DNA from 3 places in the Nonomuraea sp. NPDC048826 genome. Region 1 is predicted to be linked to each of the others. Evidence: riboswitches for the same ligand, from Rfam matches in the RefSeq annotation. Region 1 holds a riboswitch; each other region holds the start of a gene.

Region 1 (7,546 bases):
ATCTGCTGCCCGACCGGGAGGACTTCGAGCCCTGCTGGCCGGTGCTGCGCAGCCGGTTCGGCGAGGTCCGCCCGGCGGCCACGATGCTGGTGTGCGGGCTCGCCGACCCGCGCATGAAGATCGAGATCGAGGTGGACGCGCGCCTGCCGCGTGGCTGAACGCGCGGCTGCGGGGAACGGTCCCGGCATGGAGGTGCTGAGCAGCCGTGTGCTGGTGCGTCCCGGTGACCTGGAGCGCAGCCGCCGTTTCTACGCCGGGACACTCGGCCTGGCGGTTTACCGGGAGTTCGGGCCGCCGGACCATCCCGGCGTGGTCTTCTTCCTGGGCCAGGGGTTCCTGGAGCTGTCCGGGCGTGCCGACGGCCCGGCCGGGGCGCGGATGGAGCTGTGGTTGCAGGTCCGTGACGTGCGCCGGGAGGAGGAGCGGCTGCGGGAGGCGGGGGTCACCGTGCTGCGCGAGGCCAGGCGGGAGCCGTGGGGGCTGGTCGAGCTCTGGATCGCCGACCCCGACGGCCACCGGATCGTGCTGGTGGAGGTCCCGCCGGAGCATCCGCTGCGGCGGGATCCGCGCTGAGGCCGGTTTCCCCGGGTGAGCGGCGCTCGTAGCCTTGGTACGGTTTGATCGCCGCAGCTCTTCATGACCGAGGAACGATGCCGAGCATCAAAGATGTCGCCCGACTGGCCGGGGTCTCCGTCGGCACCGTGAGCAACGTGCTCAACCGTCCCGAGATGGTCTCCCGCGAGACCCGCCTGCGGGTGGAGGCGGCGGTGGCGCAGCTGGGCTATGTCCGCAACGGCTCGGCCCGGCAGTTGCGTGCGGGGCGCAGCACGACGATCGCGGTGGTCGCGCTCGACCTGACCAACCCGTTCTTCATCGACGTGCTGGGCGGGGTCGAGACCGCCGCGCAGGACGTGGACGTCAACGTGATGGTGGTCAACAGCAGCAAGGACGCCGCCCGGGAGGCGCGGCTGCTGCGGATGTTCGAGGAGGAGCGCCCGCTGGGCGTGCTGATCACCCCGGTCAACGCCTCGGGCCAGCGGGAGCGGCTGGGCGGGCTGATCTCCCGTGGCATCCCGGTGGTGACGTTCGACAACTCCTCCCGGCACTCCTACGGCTGCGCCGTCTCGGTGGACGACGTGCTCGGCGGCCGGCTGGCCGGCCGTCACCTGGTGGAGCGGGGTCACCGGCGGATCGCCTTCGCCGGCGGGCCGTTCGCGGTCCGCCAGGTGCGCGACCGCCACGACGGCCTGGCCGCGGAGCTGGGCCGCGACGCCGCGCTGACCGTGATCCCGCTGCCGGACCTCACCGTCGCCACCGGCCGCGCGGCCGGCCAGGAGCTCGCCGACCTGCCCCGCGAGGAGCGGCCCACCGCCGTGTTCTGCGCCAACGACCTGGTGGCGATGGGCGTGCTGCAGGAGCTGACGCAGCGCGGCCTGCGGGTCCCCGCCGACGTGGCGATCCTCGGGTACGACGACATCGACTTCGCGGCGGCGGCCGCCGTGCCGCTGTCGTCGATCAGGCAGCCGCGCCGGCAGCTCGGCCGCACCGCGGCCCTGATGCTGCTGGAGGAGGCCAACAGCCCTGAGGGCCACGAGCACCGGCACGTGGTCTTTCAGCCCGATCTGGTGGAGCGCGTCTCCACGGCGTCCTGAAGCAGGCCGTCGACCGCCTTGCGCAGCCGGGCCGCCCGCCCGGCCGGGGTCCTGGCCTTCAGCAGCGGCAGGATCACCTGATAGCGGGCGGTCTTGCCGAGCGACTCGAAGCGGGCGGCGGCCTCCGGCTCGGCGGCCAGCGCCTCGGCCAGGTCGTCCGGGACGGTGACCTCGCGCTGCGCGGCGTAGGCGGCGTCCCATCGGCCGTCGGCGCGGGCCGCGGCGACCTCGGCCAGCCCTGGCGGGCGCATCCGGCCGGCGGCGGTCAGCGCTTCCACCCGCTCGACGTTCACCCGCGACCAGGGGCTGCCCTTGCGGCGGCGCGAGTAGCGCTGCAGGAAGCAGTGCTGGTCGTACGACTTGCGGTGGCTGTCGATCCAGCCGTAGCAGAGCGCCACGTCCAGGGCCTCGCCGATGGTCGGCGCCTCGACCCGCGACCCCTTCTTGGCGATCAGCAGCCAGGCCCCGCCCTCGTCCTCGTGGTGTTCGGCCAGCCACGCCTCCCACGCGGCGGCGTCCGCGAAGTGCATCATCCGCCCAGGACCTCCAGGTAGTGGCGGTTGTACATGATGCCGAGGACGTTGCCGAACGGGTCGACCACGGACGCGGTGACGAAGCCGGGCCCCCGCTCGGTGAGCGGCTCGTACGGGGTCGCGCCCATGGCGAGCAGCCGGTCGAGCGCGCCCTCGACGTCGTCGACGTGCCAGTGCAGCAGCGCTCCGCCGGGCTCCTTCGCGGCCTGCGGCGGGGCGTACGCGCGGTCGATCAGGCCGAGTTCGGTCTGGCGGTCGCCGATCCTGAACTCGTAGTAGGCGGCCGGCTGCCCGTTGCCGGGACGCTCGAAGTACGGCTCGACGCCCAGCAGTTCGGCGTACCAGTTCTTCGCCGCCTCCAGGTCGTCGGCCCAGATGTTGATGGTGGCGGGTCCTCGCAGCATGTGCCGCTCCTTTCGTCTGATCACCACCTTAGGACCCGTTGAGGAACATGCGGTTCCTCAACGGATCCGACCGGGGCTCTCGTCAGAAGGCGTACGGCCCGAACCGTCCCCAGGCCACGAAGGCGGCCAGCAGGAGCAGCACCACGTTGACGGCGATCGCCGGATACTCCTTGCGCCGGCCGTGCGTGACCGCGGCGCCGACCATGACGGCGACCAGGCCCGCGGCCGCCAGCGGCGTCAGGACCGGGGCGACGCCGAACGTGGCCGGGAGGATCAGCCCGAGCGCCGCCAGCACCTCCAGGGCGCCGATGCCCTTGACCGCGCCCGCCGGGAAGTCCTCCGTCCAGGCCAGGCCGACGGCCGCGAGCGCCTCCTTGGGCTGGATCAGCTTCATCAGGCCGGCCACGCCGAAGGCGGCGGCCAGCAGGCCCGCGACGATCCACAATGCCAAGTCCATGAGGGGTCCTGTTCCAGCGTGAGACGAAGGTCAGACAGGACTGTAGAGGGTGCCGGGCCTGGCCGGTCCGCCACCCTGTCCGGCTACCGCTGGGCCGCGGTGCTGCCGGCCCAGTCGAGCAGGGCCTCGGCGGTCTGGAAGCGGCGGCTGGAGCTGGTCTCGCCGAGCAGGACGCCGACCAGGCGGCTGCCGCCCCGCTCGGCGGCGAAGGCGAGCGTGTAGCCGGCGGCGCGGGTGAAGCCGGTCTTGACGCCGAGCGCGCCGGGGCTGCCGAGCAGGCGGTTGGTGTTGCTCCAGGAGTACGCGCCGTGCTCGGAGGTGGCCGGGAGGGTGTGGTAGCGGGTCGAGGTGACCTTGGCCAGCGTGGGGTTCTCCAGCAGCGCCTGGGCGAGGCGGGCCTGGTCACGGGCGGTGGAGTGACCGCCGCCGCCGTAGGGCATGCCGTCGGCGTTGACGTACGCCGTGTCGTTCATGCCGAGCCGGCGGGCGGTGGCGTTCATCTCGGTCACGAACGCGTCGACGCCCGGCCCGTACGCGCGGGCGAGCGCGTGCGCGGCGTCGGCGCCGGAGGGCAGCATGAGCCCGTACAGCAGGTCCTCGACGGTGAGCGTGTCGCCGGCGCGCAGGTAGGCGACGGCCGCGCCGCCGCCGGCGGCGTAGCGGACGTCGGCGGCGCTGACCTCCACCTTGTCGGTGGGCGCGGCCCGCTGGAGCACGACGTACGCGGTCATCATCTTGGTGAGGCTGGCCACCGGCCTGCGCTGGTCGGCCTCCTTGCTGAAGCGGACCTCGCCGGTGCCGGCGTCGACGAGGTAGGCGGCCTGGGCCAGGACCGCAGGGGTGTCGGCCGCGCGGGTGCCGACGGCGGCCGCGCTCACGGCCGGGGCGGCCTGGGCGGCGGTGGTGCCTGCGGTGGTGCCGGCGGTGGCGACCCCGGCGGCGACGGCGAGGCCGAGCAGCGGGCCGCTCAGCCGGTGGGTGACGTGCATGAGGGGATTGCTCCTCGCTTCCATGCCGCCTACCGGGTTAGCTGACGGGTTCGGGCGTGGAAGTGCCCTACGGCGCGTGCTGCGCCGATTCACCCCAAGGGATGGGTCCCCGGCTCCGCGAACGGACTCGGCGGCCGTGCGCTCCCCGGGGGAGGGCAACGCACGGTCTGGGCAAATGATGCCTCAAGGTAATGCAATCCGACAAAAGCTACAAATGGGATTTCGAGCCTCAAACCGCCTTGTGCAGGGCGAGCAGCCCGCCGACCACCGGGATGCACGCCAGCATCCGGGCGCCCGGCGCCGCCGCGCAGATGACCAGGACATAGGCCGCGCCGTGCAGCGGACCGACGAGCGAGGTGATCGTCTCGGCGTGCACGGTGACGAGGTTGACGAGCAGGACCGCCAGGGTGAGAGCCTCGGCGACGGCCCCGATCCGCAGGAGGGTCACCGGCGTCACGCTCCCGGCCGGACGACCATCAGGACCACCACGACCGCCCAGACCACGTTGTAGAGCCCGGCCAGCATGGACAGCGCGCGCAGGCGGCTCCCGTCGTCCGGGTCACGCAGCGCGTCACGCTGGCGCGGGTGGATCTGGGTGGCGAGCAGGACGGCCGCGACGCCGGTGAGCACCATCGAGAGCGTGATCCAGAGCTCCCCCATCCGGCCCTGCAGCAGGGCCATGACGATCCCGGCGGCGGGCACCAGCAGCCCGAGAAGGCTGTAGCCGCGGGTGACGCGGTGCAGGGCGGCGGCCACGGCCGGGTTGCGCTCGTCCCCGCCGGACGGTCCGGTCACCGGGGCGTACCGGGGAAACAGGCTCGCCGCCACGGCCGAGCCCCCGACGAACACGATGGCCGCCAGGACGTGCACGGACAGCAGGACGTGATCCCTCACATTCATCCTCCAACCTTCAGGGTGACTGAAGCCTAGCGCAAGCTTCAGATGCCCTGAAGGTCGGGCTCCTTCACAAGTCCTCTTGACGGGTGTTGTGTTGGCGTTAACACTTGGCACACATCCCTCCACAAGGTCACGGAAGGAGCGAAACCGCAGCAAAATGTTAGCGCTAACACTGCATCTCGCATGAGAGGCCCACGCCTTCGATGAACACTCCCCCCTCTCCGCGCCGCCGTCTCCGCAGGGCCGCGGCGCCGGCCGTCGCCGTCCTGCTCGCCCTGGGCTGGCTGGTCGCGATCCCGCCCGCCGCGTCGGCCGCCGCCTACGACGCGTACGTCATGGGCTACTTCACCGAGTCGCCCACCCAGCAGGGCGCCGACTACGGCCTGCACCTGGCGGTCAGCCCTGACGGCCTGAACTGGACCCCGCTCAACCAGAACAACCCCGTGGTCACCCCCACGGCCGGCACCGGCGGCCTGCGCGACCCGTACATCCTGCGCAAGCAGGACGGCACCTTCGTGGTGCTGGCCACCGACCTCAAGGGCACCGACTTCTCCCAGAACAACCAGTACATCCACGTGTGGGACTCGCGTGACCTGACCTCGTTCACCGACTACCGCCGGCTCAGGATGCACACCATGGCCACCCACACCTGGGCGCCGGAGGCGTTCTGGGACCAGGCCCGCGGCCAGTACGGCATCGTCTACTCGGCCCGCGACGGCGGCCGCGACGTGTTCATGGTCAACTACACCGGCGACTTCCGGACCGTCAGCGCGCCCCAGGTGTTCTTCGACCCCGGGCCGAACGTGCTCGACGCCACCGTCCTCGTCGACGGCGGGACCGCGTACCTCTACTACAAGAACATGGACGACGGGAACCTGTACGGGGCACGCTCCGCCACGCTGACCCCGCGCAGCTTCACCACCTACACCGGCCCGCTGCGCCAGGGGGGCGGCATCGAGGCGCCGATCCTGGTCAAGTCCAACACGAGCGGCACCGCCTACCTGTGGGGCGACTCCTACTCCCCGGTCAACGGCGAGTTCTACGCCTGGTCGACGGCGAGTCTCGGGTCGGGATCGTGGAGCGTGCTGAACCAGCGCGCCTACACCCAGCCGCTGAACTCCAAACACGCCACCATCGCGCCCATCACCGCCGCGGAGCAGGCCGCGCTGCTCGGCCGCTGGGGAGCGCCGGCCTGGAACCGGCTCAAGTCGTACAACTTCCCCGACCGGTACGTGCGCCACCAGAACTACGTGGCCCGGATCGACCCGTACCCATTCGACCCGTACCCCGACCAGCAGTGGCGGATCGTCCCCGGGCTGGCCGACGCGGCGGGGGTGTCCTTCCGCTCGGTGAGCGACCCCGGCCGCTACCTGCGCCACAGCGGCTACGCCGTGCGCCTCGACCCGGACGACGGGACGGCGCAGTTCAGGGCCGACGCGACGTTCCACCGGGTGCCGGGACTGGCCGACGGCTCCTGGGCGTCGTTCCGGTCCGCCAACTTCCCCGACCGCTACCTGCGGCACAGCGGCTACCTGCTGCGCATCGACCCGGACGACGGCTCGGCCGGGTTCCGCCAGGACGCCACCTTCCGCGTCGGCTCCTGACTCATCCCCCGAGGAGTGCTCGTGTCAACAGCTTCCCTGCCGCGCGCCGCGCGGCGGATCCTCCTGCTCGCCGTCGCCGTCGCCGTCGTCGTCGCGATCGCCGTGTCGGCCGTCGTCACCACCGGCCCCGCCGCGGCGGCGCCCGGCCCGTCCTTCACCAACCCCGTCGTCCCGGCGCCCAACAGCGCCGACCCGACGCTGGTGCAGTACAACGGGTTCTACTACTACGTCGCCACGACGTGGAACTCCGACGTCGTCATGCGCCGCTCGGCGACCATCGCCGGGCTGCGCAGCGCGCCCGAGCAGGTCGTGGTACGGACCGGCGGCACCACCATGTGGGCGCCGCACCTGGAGATGGTCGGCAACCGGTGGTACCTGTACTACTCCGTGGAGCAGGGCAGCCTGCCCCGCCGCACGCACGTCGCCGAGAGCGCCGGCTCCGACCCGATGGGCCCCTACACGATCCGCGGCGTCGTCAACCTGATGCCGAACAACGGCTGGGCGATCGACGCCAGCCTGCTCAAGCTCAACGGCAACCTGTTCATGACGTTCTCGGCGTTCGCGTCCGACGGCCTGCAGTCGCTGTTCATCGCGCCGATGGCGAACCCCTGGACGGCGAGCGCGTACGGCACCCGGATCTCGGCCCCGACCCTGGACTGGGAGCGTCAGAACGGCGCCGTCAACGAGGGCTCGTTCGCCCTGCAGCGCGGCGGCCGGACCTTCCTGACCTACTCGGCCAGCCACTGCAACGGCCCGAACTACAAGCTCGGCATGCTGGAGTACCGCGGCGGCGACCCGCTGTCGGCCGCCTCCTGGAGCAAGTCCGCCGGTCCGATCTTCCAGCGCAACGACGCGAACGGCGTCTACGGCCCCGGGCACCACTCGTTCTTCACCTCCCCCGACGGAACCGAGACCTGGATCGCCTACCACGCCAACTCCTCGTCGAGCCAGGGCTGCGGCACCACCCGCACCACCCGGGTGCAGAAGATCTCCTGGAACGCCGACGGCAC
Region 2 (7,546 bases), on a different contig from region 1:
TGAAGGCTCCCCCCACCACGACCGGCGGGATGAGCGCCGACAATACCTCTCCGACAACTTCCATTCGTCCTCGCCTCCACAGCGGACGGGGGGTTTCCTGGCGCTTTATACACGCGCGGCGCGGCGGGACACGGCTTGACCGGCCCGATGTCGCCGTGGCCGGCGACCTTCGCACCGCTGACCATAGCGGCACACAGATGCCCATAGCCTGGCAGGGGCATCAACATCCGGCAACCCGGACGCCCCATAGCCTAATGCCAGTCTCTCCAGGTCCCTTACCGGATCTCCCTCAAGTTTCCTGAAAAGCGTGCCGTGACGGGCGTCGCTCAGGAATGATCTTTAACGACCAGCGTCCCGGCCAGCCTGTCATGGGGCCCACGCTGCAGCGGCTTGTCCATCAGGATGAGCAGGCCCACCGCGAACACGAACATTCCGGCCAGCACATTGAGCACCGGAATCCCCATCACGACGGCCGGCGCCGGATAGCCCAGGACCCGTTTCCACGCCTCACGCGGCCCGAGCCGGGCGGGCTTCACCCGAATGCGCATGATCGCCTTGCCGAACGTGCGCCCGCCTCGGGAAAGAGTGACCCAGTCGTAGACCGTATAACCGAGCCCCACGAACACCCATGCGAACACGCCGGGCAATCGGCCCTCGAAGAGCCCCAGCAGCCCGACAGTCCGGAAGATACCCCACAGCGCAATGAACAGAATGTAATAGAACACCCCGAAGACGAGCGCTTCAATGAGCCGGGCGACGAGCCGTTCCCACCATTCCGCGGGCACCGGATCGGCCCGTGGCGGCGTCGCGCCCATAACCTCACCTCGCCCCATCAGTGACCCGACCGTTCCCATTCTGGTACGAGGCACACACGAAAACAGGGGCCGGTGGATCACCGGCCCCTGTTTTCCGCGCTGCCCGGGTTACTTGATCTTCACCACGACGGTGCCGGCGAACTTGTCGGCGAACGTCTGCTGCAGCGGCTTGTCCCACAGGTGGGAAACGGAGTTGAGCACGACCGCGAGCCAGCCCACGAAGAAGCCGATGATCGGAACGATCCCCAGGACATAGCCGCCCCAGGTGACCGCCGCCCGCTTCAGCGCCAGGCCGTTGGGCAGCCCGCCCGGCGGCAGCGCCTGCCCCACGGGCACGACCTTGATCCCCATGACCATCTTGCCGAGCGTCTGCCCGTTCGCCTTGGTCATGAAGTACTCGTAGGCCACGTAGATGCCGCCGACCACCAGCCAGAACAGCAGACCGGCGAGGAACGACGTGAGGAAGCCCGACGAGACGCCCGTCGCGGAGTTGTACGAGACGAACAGCAGGCTGTAGAGGATGAAGTTCGCCACCCAGTAGACGATGCCGAACAGCACGAAGTCGATGAGCCGGGCCACCAGCCGCTGCCACCACTCCGCCAGCGGCGCCGGGGCGCCCGGCGGCTGCACGCCGACCGGCTGACCGTACTGCTGCCCGTAGCCCGGCTGGCCGTAGCCCGGCTGGCCGTACTGCGACTGCTGGCCGTAGCCCTGCTGTCCGTATTGGGGCTGCTGACCATAACCCTGCTGCCCGTACTGCTGCTGGCCGTAGCCCTGCTGGCCCGACGTGGGCTGCTGGCCGTACTGCTGCCCGTAGCCCGGCTGGGACTCGGGCTGCTGGCCGTAGCCCTGCTGGCCCGACGTGGGCTGCTGACCGTAACCCTGCTGCCCATAGCCCTGCTGCCCGTAGCCCTGCTGACCCGAGGCGGGCTGCTGGCCGTACTGCGGCTGCTGGCCGTAGCCCGGCTGGGACTGCGGCTGCTGACCGTACTGCTGACCGTAGTCAGGCTGGGACGGGCCCTGCTGGCCGTACTGCGGCTGCTGACCGTAGCCCGGCTGGGACTGCGGCTGCTGACCGTACTGCTGGCCGTAGTCAGGCTGGGAGGAGCCCTGCTGGCCGTAGCCCTGCTGACCGTAGTCAGGCTGCTGGCCGTAGCCCGGCTGGGACGCGCCCTGCTGGCCGTAGCCCTGCTGACCCGGCTGCCCGTACTGCTGCTGGCCGTACTGCTGCTGCTGGCCGTACTGGCCCTGGCCGTAAGGGTCGTCGGCCCGATAGCCCACGACCGTCGCGTCGGGATCCTCGCCTTGGGGGCGTCCCGGGTTATGCCCGTATCCAGGATGATTCTCGCCGGATTCATCCTGCGGATACGGCGGCTGTCCGGTGCTCACCGTGTCACCTCGCTTCGCGTGCGCATGTGGCACGTGTCAGGGCACATGCCTGTCCTGGACAACGTATCGACATGGGTATCAACAATCACCTTTTCTGTCAGTCAAGATCCGTATCACCCGAGGTCAGGTGAAGCAACATCCTGGTGTTGCCCAGGGTGTTCGGCTTGACGTGTTCCAGGTCCAGGAACTCGGCCACGCCCTCGTCGTACGAGGCCAGGAGTTCCGCGTAGACCTCGGGCGAGACAGGGGTGCCCTGGATCTCACGGAATCCGTGCCTCGCGAAGAAGTCGACCTCGAACGTGAGGCAGAATACGCGCCTTAGCCCGAGTTCTTTCGCCGTGGCGATGAGAGCGGTGACGATGCGGTGTCCGATCGCCAGCCCGCGCGCCTCCGGGTGCACCGCGACGGTGCGGATCTCCGCCAGGTCCTCCCAGAGCACGTGCAGCGCGCCGCAGCCCACGACCCTGCCGTCGCGCTCGGCGACCCAGAACTCCTGCACGTCTTCGTACAGGGTGACGGCGGCCTTCTCCAGCAGTCGCGGACCGGCTCCCGCATAGGTGTCGACCAGCAGTTTGATGGCCTTGACATCGGGAGTCCGGGCACGCCGGACCAGGACCTCCGTCTCGGGTAGGGGACGTTCCGCGACCTGCTCCATGGCTATCCAGCGTACCGATTGCGATTACGGCTCACCCCTAACCCCGGACTTCCGTCCAACTTGTAACGTCTCGTGACCGATGGGACGACGCAGGCCGTTATAGGTTTCCTCCAGGTTCACGCCCGGATCGAGCTAGGGCAAAGACGACATAAAGTCTTTGCTGGACGCGGGTCCGCGAGATCACCTTGTGACCTGTCGGTTGTGAAACCTCTACAGACTCGGCAGTTCCGGTTGAGCAGGAACCCGGGGTGCATTAGTGTCCAGCGTCGATGTCCCCGTGCATGTCGCACGGAGACGCGCCCAATCCCCGCAAGGGGAGCCGGGGACCCGTCGGCGGCGTTCCAGCAGCGCCACCAGGGGTGAATCCGAGCAGCTCGCTCGGTAGGGCTGCTCCGGCCCGAACCCGTCAGCTAACTCGGTCGGCGCCAACGGAAGGAGCTTTGATTGGTGAAGCGCACGCGCGATCGCAGGATGGCCATCGCGGGCGCCGCCCTCGCCGCCCTGGTGCTCGCCGTCTCCGCCGGTCCCGCCGCCGCCGACCCCGAACCCTCGCTCAAGGAGCTCTCCGAGAAGGTGGAGAAGATGCACCTGGAGATCGAGACGCTCACCGAGCAGTACAACGGCCAGCGCGAGAAGCTCAAGACCGCCCAGAAGGCCGTCGAGAACGCCAAGAAGAGACTCGCCGACAGCGAGGCCGACCTGTCCGCCAAGAAGACCAAGGCGACCCTGCTCGTCGAGGCCGAGTACATGTCCGGCGGCCTCAACCGCACGCTCAATTTCGCCGGCAGCGGCGACCCCGACACCTACCTCGACCGCGCGGCCACCACCTACGCCCTGCGCCAGCAGCAGGCCGAGGAAGTGCTCAAGCTCACCAAGGCCATGAACGCCGCCGAGCGCGCCAGGGCCGGCGCCGAGAAGCGCATCGCCGAGGTCAACGAGATCGTCGAGGACCTCGGCGCCAAGCGCGAGCGGATCTCCGGACTCGTCACCAAGGTCGAGAGCCGGCTGTTCCAGCGCGCGCTCGGCGAGGCCGGACGGCCCGGCACCCGGGCCGTCAAGGTCAACCTCCCCATCGCCGGCGACGGCAAGGCCGCCCAGGCCGCCCGCTGGGCGCTCACCCAGCAGCTCAAGCCGTACGTCTGGGGCGCGGAAGGCCCCAACGGCTACGACTGCTCCGGCCTGGTCATGGCCGCCTACCAGCGCGTCGGCATCTCGCTGCCGCACTACACCGGCGACCAGTGGACCGCGGGCAGGCACATCTCACGTGAGGAGCTGCGCCCCGGCGACCTGGTCTTCTTCTACAGCGACCTGCACCACGTGGGCATCTACCTCGGCGGCGGCATGATGGTGCACGCTCCGCAGACCGGTGACGTCGTCCGCATCGCCTCGATCGCCCGGCGCCCCTACGCCGGCGCGGTGCGCATCGCCGACTGACCGCCCGGCGGCGGGTCAGATCAGCTGGCGGCGCGCCGCCCAGGCCACGGCCTCGATGGCCGTGGCCACGCCGATCCGGTCGCAGATCCCCCTCAGTCTTCGGCGCACCGTACGGCCGCTGCAATCAAGGCGCCGCCCCACGCGGTCGACCGTGACGCCTCTGGCGAGCTCCGCCAGCAACGCCAAATCTGCATGGCTCAGTTCGACGTTTTCACTGAGCACATCCATCTGGAGCCCTCCCCCACCAACAGCACTACTCGGTGACGTCCCGGCCCGAGCAAATGGCTGCTCGTCCCGGACTACGTAAACGCATCCAGGAAAGACCGTCAAGCACGAGATCTGCCGCACTTGACGACAGCCATTGACATGATCCGATGTACATGAAGTACTCGCCATATGTCGGCACATTTCGCGGCACAATGATCGATCACAACGCCTCTGACAGCGCGCCGACGCCCGCCTCGTCAGCCGGCGACCTGCTGGGTTTCGATCCGCACGACGACGGGTTCCTGCGTGACCCGTATTCCACCTACGGGAAACTTCCACGGCCGTGCTACCGGACGCGCGGCGGGCTGCTCGTCGCCACCTCCCACGAGCTGTGCTCGGCCATCCTGCGCGACCCCCGGTTCGGCCACGGCCCCACTCCGGCGGGCGGACCGGACGAGCCGGTCCGGTCGTTCCTCATGATGGACCCGCCCGACCACACCCGCATGCGCGGGCTCGTCAGCAGAGCGTTCACGCCCGGCATGGTGCGGCGGCTGCGCCCGCGCATCGAGGCGATCACCGCGGACCTGATCGCCGCGCTGCCCGACGAGGCCGACCTGGTCCGCGACTTCGCCTACCCGCTGCCGGTCATGGTGATCAGCGAGATGCTGGGGGTGCCGCCCGAGGACCATGAACGGTTCCGCGGCTGGAGCCAGACCCTGGCCCGCAGCCTCGACCCGATCGTCAGCGACGAGCTGGCCGAACGCACCCAGCGCGACCGGCGCGAGTTCCACGACTACTTCCAGGGCCTCATCGCGCTGCGGCGCGCGCGGCCCGCCGACGACCTGCTCAGCGCGCTCGTCCAGGTCTCGGAGCTGACCGAGCGCGAGCTGCTGGCCACGTGCGTGCTGCTGCTCGTGGCCGGGCACGAGACGACCGTCAACCTCATCGCCAACGGCGTGCTCAACCTGGTCAGGCACGGAGTGCTGCGGGAGGCGGCCGAGCGGCCCAGGGAGGTCGTCGAGGAGGTGCTCAGGTATGACCCGCCGGTCCAGCTCACGGCGCGCACCGCGCTGGCGGACGCCGAGCTGGACGGTGTCATGGTGCCCGCGGGCACCATGACGATGGCGCTGGTGGGCGCGGCCAACCGCGACCCGGCCGTCTTCCCCGACCCGGACCGGTTCGACGTGGGGCGGGCGCCGGGCCGGCATCTGGCGTTCGGCCTCGGCATCCACTTCTGCCTGGGCGCGCCGCTGGCCAGGCTGGAGGGCGAGGTGGCGCTGGCCGCGCTGGCCGGAACGGCGCCGGACCTGGAGCTTGCCGACCCGGATCCCCCGTACAGGGAGAACCTGGTGCTGCGCGGGCTCGCCCGGCTGCCGGTCCGGCTCAACCGTTAACGGGTGGGTTTGACCAGCGGGAACAGGATGGTCTCGCGGATGTTCTTGCCGGTGAAGGCCATGATCATCCGGTCGATGCCGGCGCCCATGCCGCCCGTCGGGGGCATGCCGTACTCAAGAGCCTGCAGGAAGTCCTCGTCGAGCTGCATGGCCTCGACGTCGCCGCCGGCGGCGAGGAGGGACTGCGCCTCCAGCCGGCCGCGCTGGTCGAGCGGGTCGATCAGCTCGGAGTAGGCGGTGCCGAGCTCGGTGCCGAAGCCGATGAGGTCCCACTTCTCGGTCAGCAGCGGGTCGTCGCGGTGGATGCGGGCCAGCGGTGAGGTCTCCACCGGGTAGTCCATCACGAACGTCGGCTGGATCAGGGTGTGCTCGACGAGCTCCTCGAACAGCTCCTGGACGAGCTTGCCCTGGCCCCACTTCGGGTCCCACTGGACGTCGTGCTTGTCGGCCAGGGCGCGGACGCGCTCCAGCGGGGTCTCGGTGGTGACCTCCTCGCCCACGGCGCCGGACACCAGGTCGTAGAGCTTGATCCGGGGCCACTCGGGCAGCCCGAGGTCGACCTCGACGCCGTCGTGGACGACCACGGTGGTGTCGAGCGCGGCCACCACGGCCTTCTGGTACATGCGCTGGGTGAGGTCGGCCATGTCGTGGTAGTCGAGGTAGGTGCCGTAGGCCTCGAGCATGGTGAACTCGGGGTTGTGCGTGGAGTCGGCGCCTTCGTTGCGGAAGTTGCGGTTGACCTCGAAGACCTTCTCCAGACCGCCGACCACGAGCCGCTTGAGGTAGAGCTCGATCGCGATGCGGAGGTAGAGCTCCATGTCGTAGGCGTTGATGTGGGTCACGAAGGGCCGGGCCGCCGCGCCGCCGTGGATGGGCTGCAGCATGGGCGTCTCGACCTCGAGGTAGCCCTCCTCGTGCCAGAACTCGCGCACCGCGCGCACGGTGGCGCTGCGGATGCGGGCCATCTTGCGGGCGTCGTCGTTGACGATGAGGTCGACGTAGCGCTGGCGGACCCGCGCCTCGGGGTCGGTCAGGCCGACGTGCTTCTCCGGCAGGGGGCGCAGGCACTTGGAGGTGATCTGCCAGCGGTCGGCCAGGATGGACAGCTCGCCGCGCCTCGACGTGATCACCTCGCCCTCGACCCCGACGTGGTCGCCCAGGTCGACGTCGCGCTTCCAGGACGCGAGCGACTCCTCGCCCACCTTGTCGAGCGAGATCATGACCTGCAGGTCGCCGCCGCCGTCGCGCAGCGTGGCGAAGCAGAGTTTGCCGCCGACGCGGTTGAGCATGACGCGCCCGGCCACGCCGACCCGGTCGCCGGTGGCGGTGTCGGGCTCCAGGCCCTGGTATTTCTCCCTGACCTCCGCGTTGGTGGTCGTGCGGGGGAAACTCACCGGGTAAGGGTCGACGCCTTCGGCGCGAAGGCGGTCGAGCTTCTCCCTCCGGATGCGCATCTGCTCGGGAAGTTCGTCACTCACACCACCAAAGGGTAGGGGATACGGCCGCCTGCAAGGGCTCGTCGGTGCCCTGCAGGGGGCCTGCAAGCACGCTCCGTTACCAATGAGTCACGAGCTCGAAGGGGGGATCCGGCAGCGGGCCGGCCCAGGGGAGGGGCTCATGGGAGAGATCATGATCAAGAAGATCGCGACCGG
Region 3 (7,546 bases), on a different contig from region 1:
TGGTGCGCGCCTCGTACGACCAGAAACCGTACCGTTCGGCGCTGATGCGGGTGTACGGGGCGAGCGTGCACGCGAGCCCGTCATCCGTGACGCAGTCCGGCAGCAAGGTGCTGGCCGAGCACCCCGACTCCCCCGGCAGCCTGGGCATCGCGATCAGCGAGGCGGTCGAGGCGGCCGCGTCGGCCGACGACACCAGGTACGCGCTCGGATCTGTGCTCAACCACGTGCTCATGCACCAGACGGTGATCGGTGAGGAGGCGCTGGGGCAGCTGGAGGAGATGCCGGACGTCATCGTCGGCTGCACCGGCGGCGGCTCGAACTTCGCCGGCCTGGTCTTCCCCTTCCTGCGCGAGAAGCTGGCCGGGAAGATCGACCCGGTCATCCGGGCCGTGGAGCCGGCGGCGTGCCCGTCGTTCACACGCGGCCGTTACGCGTACGACTTCGGCGACACGGCGGGGCTCACCCCGCTGATGAAGATGCACACGCTGGGCCACGACTTCGTGCCGGACCCGATCCACGCGGGCGGGCTGCGCTATCACGGCATGTCGCCGCTGCTGTCGCACATGTACGAGCTGGGCATGTTCGAGGCGGTCACCCGGTCGCAGAAGGAGTGCTTCGAGGCGGGGGTGCGCTTCGCCAGGACCGAGGGCATCCTGCCCGCTCCGGAGCCGACGCACGCGCTGGCCGAGACCATCGCCGAGGCGCTGCGCTGCAAGGAGACCGGGGAGGAGAAGGTGATCCTGACCGCGCTGTGCGGGCACGGCCACTTCGACCTGGCCGCGTACGAACGCTACCTGTCGGGTGAGATGGAGGACTTCACGCTGCCGCAGGAGCGCATCGACGAGGCGCTGAGCGGTCTGCCGGTGTGACGAGGACCCGCCGCCCGCGTCGCGGGCGGCGGGCCGGGTCCGTCAGCGCGCGGTGGGGCGCTTGCCGTGGTTGGCCTTCTTCTTCTTGCGTGCCCTGCCCTTACGAGCGCGCCTGGCCATACGCTCTCCTCTCGACGACTCTCGATGTACGGGTACGGGGTCCGACCCAACGTCCCGCGTCAGGCGCCTCCCGGCAAGGCCTCAGGTCAACCTCACAATCCCCAACATATTCGTGTCATAATTTGGTGGAATCTGTTGGAAGGAGCGGGGGCGTGCTCGCACAGCAACGCCAGCAGGCGATCCTCGAACGCGTGCGCAGCAAGGGCGGGGTCCGCGTGGCCGATCTCGTACGCGAGCTCGGCGTCTCCGACATGACCATCCGCCGCGATCTCGAGGTGCTCGCCGATCGCGGACTGCTGGAGAAGGTGCACGGCGGCGCCACCGCCATCGGCCCCGGCTCGACCGAGGAGCCGGGCTTCACCGCCAAGTCGGCCCGCCAGCAGCAGGAGAAGGAGGCCATCGCCCGTCGCGCGGCGCAGCTCGTGCGCCCCGGCACCGCGGTCGCCCTGTCCGCCGGCACCACCACGTGGTCACTGGCCCACCACCTCATCGGCGTGCCCGAGCTCACCGTGATCACCAATTCGGTGCCGGTCGCCGACGTCTTCCACCGCAATCCCCGCGCCGACCGCACGGTCGTGCTGACCGGCGGCGTGCGCACCCCCTCCGACGCCCTCGTGGGCCCCGTCGCCGTCGCCGCGATCCGCCGCCTGCACGTCGACACGCTCTTCCTCGGCGTGCACGGCATGAGCGTGCGCGCCGGGTTCACCACGCCCAACCTGCTGGAGTCCGAGACCGACCGGGAGCTCATCGGCGCCGCGCACCGGCTCGTGGTGCCCGCCGACCACACCAAGTGGAACACGGTCGGCATCAGCACCATCGCCGAGCTGTCGGAGGCCGACGTGGTCATCAGCGACGCGGGGCTGCCGGAAGAGGCGCGCAGGGAGCTGGCCGACAGGGCCGGAGAGTTGATCATCGCGGAGGGGGCGGCGTGAAGCGCACCATCACCCATCTGGCCGACGGCCGGGAGCTCATCTACTTCGACCGGAGCGACGGCGCCGACCGCGGCGCCGTCGACCGGCGGCCGCTCGATCCGCGGCCGGTGGCGTCGGAGCTGCGCTACGACCCGCTGACCGAGGAGTGGATCGCGATGGCGGGCCACCGGCAGACCCGGACGTTCCTGCCGCCGGCCGACGAGTGCCCGCTGTGCCCGTCGTCGGACACACGGGCGTCGGAGATCCCGGCGTACGACTACGACGTGGTCGTGTTCGAGAACCGCTTCCCCTCCTTCTCCGGAAATCTCGGGACTTATGCGGATGTCGGTGGGTTGAGCGAGGTCCGGCCGGGGGTGGGACGATGTGAGGTGGTGTGTTTCACCTCACAGCACGACTCCTCGTTCTCCCGGCTCTCCGACGACCAGGTGGAGCTGGTCATGGAGGCCTGGGCCGACCGTACGGCCGAACTGTCCGCGGTGGAGGGCGTCGAGCAGGTCTTCTGCTTCGAGAACCGGGGCGAGGAGATCGGCATCACGCTGTTCCACCCCCACGGGCAGATCTACGCGTACCCGTACGTGACGCCCCGCACCAAGCTGCAACTCGGCGCGGCCCGGCGGTACGCGGAGCGGCGGCCGGGGCGCAACCTTTACGCCGACGTGCTGGAGGCGGAGCGGAAGGCGGAGATCCGGGTGGTGGCGGCCAACGAGCTGTGGACGGCGTTCGTGCCGGCCGCCGCGCGCTGGCCGTTCGAGGTGCACGTCTACCCGCATCGCCAGGTGCCGGACCTGGCCGCGCTGTCGGAGGCCGAGCGGGCCGCGTTCGCGCCGCTCTACACCTCGGTGCTGCGGGCCCTGGACGGGCTGTTCGGGGTGCCGATGCCGTACATCTCGGCCTGGCACCAGGCGCCGGTCCGGCAGGACCGTGAGCTGGCCTACCTCCACCTGGAGCTGTTCAGCATCAGGCGGGCCCCGGGCAAGCTGAAGTATCTGGCAGGATCGGAGTCGGCCATGGGCGCGTTCGTCAACGACGTGCTCCCCGAGGAAGCCGCCAGCATGCTTCGATCACAGGTAGATCACTAAAGGATTTCTGTTTGGGTCGCATTACCCGTGATCTACCACTAATATGCCTTCGAGCACGGCCGTAACCGTGCGTCACGCCTAATCCCGGGCGAGTGCCCGGGAGCCGGGGACCCAACCGCACTTGGGGTGAATCCACTTCGGTGGTAGGGAACTGCTCCCGTGCCCGAACCCGTCAGCTAACCCGGCAGGCAGAGGGAGAGGACCCAGTACGTGGCGGCAGCGTCCCCCGCGCACCATGCCATCGGTTTCATCACCGCCGCGGCGGTGGCTTTCATCCCCGTCCTGACCGCGCCCGCGGCAGCGGACCCCAAGCCCAGCGAGCAGCAGCTCCGCAAGGAGCTGAAGCAGCTCAACGCGAAGGTCGACAAGCTGATCGAGCGCTACAACCTCAAGCGCGTCGAGCTGGCCGAGGCCCGCAAGGCGGCGCAGGCCGCCGAGGAGCGGCTGGCCACGGCCGAGAAGGCGCTCGACACCGCCGAGCAGCGGGTCGCCGACCTGGCCAGGCTGCAGTACCAGAACGGCGGCGGCATGCGGCTGCCCAGCCTGATGACGCTGCCCGACGGCCGCGGCGCTGCCCTGCTGGAGCAGCTCACGGCCGAGCAGCAGGCGATGGTCGCCAAGGTGGCGGCGGCCCGCGACGAGAAGAAGAAGGCGGTCGACGAGGCGGCCAAGCTGGCCAAGGAGATCGAGGCCGACGCCGCCGAGGTGACCGACCAGCGCGAAGACGCCGAGGACGTCATCAAGGACATCCAGGGCAAGCTGGAGGACCTGGTGCCGTTCGCCACCGGCCGCCGTTCCGACGGCAGCTGGGCGCCGCAGCTCCCGTCCGGCTCCGACAACATCACGCCGCGCACCCGGCTGATGAAGACGGAGCTGGCGAAGAACTTCGCCCTGCCGTTCAGCGTGGGCTGCTTCCGCGCCGGCTCCAGCGGAGAGCATCCACTGGGCCGGGCCTGCGACTTCATGATGAGCACCGGCGGTTCGATGCCGACGGCGGGCAACGCGGCACTCGGCGACCGCATCGCCGAGTGGGCCCTCAGCAACCGCGCCAAACTGGGCGTGAAGTACGTGATCTGGAAGCAGCGCATCAACCACGGCTCGGGCTGGAGCGGCATGTCCAACCGCGGCAGCATCACCGAGAACCACTTCGACCACGTCCACATCTCGATGCACTGAAAGCAGCCGGTGAGCTTCTCGGGATCGGCGACCGAGAGGCCAGTACCGCGCGGCACGTCGAGACCACGGCTGCCCCTGTCCCGGCGGCTCCGTCGACGCCATCGGCGCACTGCGTGCCTTGGGCCGCGCGGACGCGCCACCCCGTTCGTGCCGCGCCATGGGTTGCTGAAACAGGAGATAGTGCCTCTGAGTGATCAGAACTGAGAGGCAGACGACGTGGCTGAGGTGGCCGAGAGCCTGCTGGCTGTCTACGAGAGCCAGTTACGCGGCATCGTTCCGCGGGACACGCCGTGGGGAGCCGTGGTCGAGCGGGACGGGTCGCTGGTCCGCACGCACTACGGCACCCACGGAACCGTCGACCACGCCGGTCCGGTCGGCGACGACCTGGCGGAGTCGATCCGTCGGCAGCAGGCCCTCTTCGCCGCGCGCCACGAGCCGGTCGAGTGGAAGGTCTACGCCCACGACTCCCCGTTGCTCGGCGCGTCGCTGCGGGCCGCGGGGTTCGTCCCGGGGCCGATGCGCGCCGTCCTCGCGGCCGGCATCGCGGACGTCCCGTCGGCCGAAGCCCTCCGGCCGGGCATGCGCGTACGATACGAAAGCTACGGAGAACTCGAGCGACTGCTCCGCAAGGCCGCGGCCGCGCCCGAGCAGCGGCGGCCGCTCTCGGAGATGGTGGCCGACGGGATGGCCCGCAGGACGGGATCGGAGATGAAGATCCTGGTGCTGGAGCACGAGGGGCGGATCCTGGACGCGCTCTGGATCGAGCACGTGGGCGACACCGACTTCGCGGCCGTCGGAGGCATCACCGGCCCCCGGCCCGAACTGCTCCAAGCCGCGGCCGCCTGGGCCGAAGGGCGTGATCTACGCGGGTTCCGGCCCCGTACGCCGCGCTATCTCGTCGCCGAAGCACCCGACTCGCTGGTGCCCGCTTACCTCACCACGGGCTTCCATGAGATCACCCGGGTGAGCACCTACCGCTGGGCGCCCGCGGGCGAGCCGGCCAGGGAGCGGGCCACCATGCAGCTCCTGTCCGAACCCGAGCATGACGAGATCTGGAAGCGGTTCGAGACCCGGTTCGAGGTGACCTACGAGACCGCCGATCGCGGCATCGTCGAGCCTCCTGCCTCCGCAACCTGGTATCTCGGCGCCATCGAACGTTCGGACGATCCGGTGCTGGCCGAGGTGGAAGGGATCATCGCGCGCGGTGTACGTGCGGTCGCTCGACCTGGGGACCGGCTTTACCGTCTCAAGTGGTTCATCAGCGGCTCCCGCACGGATCCACTCCGTGCCGGTGGGCCCGGGCAGCCATACTGGGTGGGTTACGCCTACCTGGTCGACGAACACGTCGTCCAGGTCACCGAGGACCTCAGGATGGGCACGTTCGGCAACTGGAGCGAAGCCTCCCTGTGCGTCTTCGGCGAGGAGCTCCTGGCGTACGTGGACGAAGACCTGACCGCGCTTCTCGGCATCGTCCTCCGACGCGGCGGGCGCCCGGTCGGCAACGTCTGGAGCTTCGGTCCCTGACACCGTCAGCCCAGGACGAAGGGGACGGGCAGGTCGCGCAGCGTCGCTCGCTGGGTGGCTGTCGGCGTTCGCCGGCCGGTGCCGATCAGCAGGGTCTCCTCGTCGGTGAACGACGTGGGGAACGACGTGGGGAACGGGGTGCCGGCGATCGTCTCCAGCATCTGGCGGGACCGGGCCAGGGCCTCCTCGGGGGGTCCCGGGACGGAGGGGAGGTGGGCGACGAGGTCGAGGTGGTGGAGTGTCCACTCCAGGACGTACGCGGCGAGGTAGTCGCCCGTGCTGAGGACCTCGTCCCGGGTGGTGACCAGGGCGTGCGGGTCGGCCAGTTCGGCGGCGCGTCCGGCGGCGGAGCCCACGTCGTCGAGGTGGAAGCGGAGCAGCCGGGGATCGCCGTACGCGGCGGCGAGCCGGACCGTCAGGGCGTCGAGCGGATCCTCGCCGGTCGGCGGCGTTGAGGAGACCTCCCAGTAGGTGATCGCGTCGCGGGTGGGCGGGCCGTTCGCGGGGGTCACCAGGGTGATCAGGACGTCCTGGGCGTCGATGATCAGGTGGCACACCAGGTCGCGTACGAGCCAGCCGGCGCAGCCGGAGGGCCGGGTGAAGGCGTCGTCCGGCAGGTCGGCGACGGCCGTGCGCAAGGCTGTCCACGAGCGTCCGAAAAGGTCCATCAACGCACGCTAGCGCGGCCGGAGACCTCGTGGGGCGGCTCAGGCCACGCGGGTGGGGATGCGCGCAGCGGCTCGGCGGAGGCGGGCAGGGACGCTGCCAGGCGGCTCAGGGCAGTTGAGTGAGGAGGGACTTGGGGGCGATCTGCCGGTAGGCGTCGGTGACGAGTTCGGCGATCTCGTCCCAGTCGACGCCCTCGACGTCGAGGTGGACGCCGAGCCAGCCGCGGTGTCCGACGTACGGGGGGCGGAAGAAGCGGATCGGGTCGTGCGCCACCAGTTCCTCCTGGGCGCCGGGCGGGGCCGCGCACCAGAAGGCGAGCCGGTCGTCGTGGTGGTGGTCGGCGTACATGACGAACGTCTTCTTGCCGCGGACGAACCAGGTGGGCTCGCCGTGGCTCAGCCGTTCGGTCACCTCGGGCAGGGACAGGCAGATGGCGCGCAGCCGTTCCAGCGGGTCCATGCCCACGATTATGCGCCCCGGGCGGGCGGGGTCAGCCGGTGAGACGGAGCGGGTTGATCAGGTCGGCGTAGACCAGCAGCCCGGCCATGACGATCATGACGATGGCCAGGGCGTAGGTCAGGGGCAGCACCTTGGCGATGTCGACGTAGGACGGCTCGGGACGGCGCATGATCCGCGCCCAGGCGCGCTTGAGGCCCTCCCAGAGCCCGCCGGCGATGTGGCCGCCGTCGAGCGGCAGCAGCGGGATCAGGTTGAACATGCCGATCGCGAGGTTGAACCCGGCCAGCAGGTTGACGAAGACGAACAGCTTCTGCACGCCGGTCAGGTCGGAGGCGAGGATCTCGCCGCCCATGCGGCCCGCGCCGACGACGCCCACCGGGCCCTCGGGGTCGCGCTCGGCCCCGGAGAACGCGGCGTCCCAGACGCCGACCATCTTCTGCGGCAGGTTGACCAGGGACATCGCGACGCGGCCGGTCAGGTCGGCCATGTACGGGAAGACCGCGCCGAAGCTCTGCTGCTGCATGACCTCGGTCGGCAGCACGCCGAGGAAGCCGACGTTCTTCTCGATCACGTCGGGCTCGCCGGGCTTGGGCCGGTCCTGGGCGATGAGCGAGGTCTGCAGGGTCATGGCCGTGCCGTCGCGGACGATGCCCAGCTCGGCGGGGCCGGCGCCGTGGGAGCGGATGATCCGGGTGGCGTCCTCCCACGTCTCGATCTT

Evidence for each region. Region 1 has a riboswitch for cyclic di-AMP ahead of ACGFI7_RS29750 (D-alanyl-D-alanine carboxypeptidase family protein). Riboswitches for the same ligand answer to the same signal wherever they lie in the genome.
Region 2: another riboswitch for cyclic di-AMP. It lies ahead of ACGFI7_RS24305 (C40 family peptidase); the one in region 1 lies ahead of ACGFI7_RS29750 (D-alanyl-D-alanine carboxypeptidase family protein).
Region 3: another riboswitch for cyclic di-AMP. It lies ahead of ACGFI7_RS21670 (coiled-coil domain-containing protein); the one in region 1 lies ahead of ACGFI7_RS29750 (D-alanyl-D-alanine carboxypeptidase family protein).

What each region holds. Positions count from the first base shown of each region.
Region 1 covers NZ_JBICUQ010000008.1:443,172-450,717, reverse strand. The annotation lists gene ACGFI7_RS29780 (RidA family protein) at 1-158, shown strand, start outside; gene ACGFI7_RS29775 (VOC family protein) at 187-573, shown strand; gene ACGFI7_RS29770 (LacI family DNA-binding transcriptional regulator) at 651-1,652, shown strand; gene ACGFI7_RS29765 (YdeI family protein) at 1,613-2,185, opposite strand; gene ACGFI7_RS29760 (VOC family protein) at 2,182-2,589, opposite strand; gene ACGFI7_RS29755 (DoxX family protein) at 2,672-3,046, opposite strand; gene ACGFI7_RS29750 (D-alanyl-D-alanine carboxypeptidase family protein) at 3,130-4,035, opposite strand; cyclic di-AMP (ydaO/yuaA leader) riboswitch at 4,047-4,178, opposite strand; gene ACGFI7_RS29745 (DUF3817 domain-containing protein) at 4,265-4,483, opposite strand; gene ACGFI7_RS29740 (hypothetical protein) at 4,489-4,935, opposite strand; gene ACGFI7_RS29735 (glycoside hydrolase family 43 protein) at 5,136-6,536, shown strand; gene ACGFI7_RS29730 (family 43 glycosylhydrolase) at 6,558-7,546, shown strand, end outside.
Region 2 covers NZ_JBICUQ010000006.1:542,378-549,923, forward strand. The annotation lists gene ACGFI7_RS24290 (RDD family protein) at 327-815, opposite strand; gene ACGFI7_RS24295 (RDD family protein) at 924-2,096, opposite strand; gene ACGFI7_RS24300 (amino-acid N-acetyltransferase) at 2,302-2,859, opposite strand; cyclic di-AMP (ydaO/yuaA leader) riboswitch at 3,147-3,299, shown strand; gene ACGFI7_RS24305 (C40 family peptidase) at 3,307-4,293, shown strand; gene ACGFI7_RS24310 (LuxR family transcriptional regulator) at 4,309-4,521, opposite strand; gene ACGFI7_RS24315 (cytochrome P450) at 4,713-5,894, shown strand; gene lysX (bifunctional lysylphosphatidylglycerol synthetase/lysine--tRNA ligase LysX) at 5,891-7,348, opposite strand; gene ACGFI7_RS24325 (hypothetical protein) at 7,512-7,546, shown strand, end outside.
Region 3 covers NZ_JBICUQ010000005.1:717,698-725,243, reverse strand. The annotation lists gene ACGFI7_RS21690 (TrpB-like pyridoxal phosphate-dependent enzyme) at 1-869, shown strand, start outside; gene ACGFI7_RS21685 (50S ribosomal protein bL37) at 912-989, opposite strand; gene ACGFI7_RS21680 (DeoR/GlpR family DNA-binding transcription regulator) at 1,142-1,921, shown strand; gene galT (galactose-1-phosphate uridylyltransferase) at 1,918-3,000, shown strand; cyclic di-AMP (ydaO/yuaA leader) riboswitch at 3,066-3,205, shown strand; gene ACGFI7_RS21670 (coiled-coil domain-containing protein) at 3,211-4,176, shown strand; gene ACGFI7_RS21665 (DUF2716 domain-containing protein) at 4,393-5,700, shown strand; gene ACGFI7_RS21660 (maleylpyruvate isomerase N-terminal domain-containing protein) at 5,706-6,368, opposite strand; gene ACGFI7_RS21655 (MmcQ/YjbR family DNA-binding protein) at 6,475-6,828, opposite strand; gene ACGFI7_RS21650 (M50 family metallopeptidase) at 6,860-7,546, opposite strand, start outside.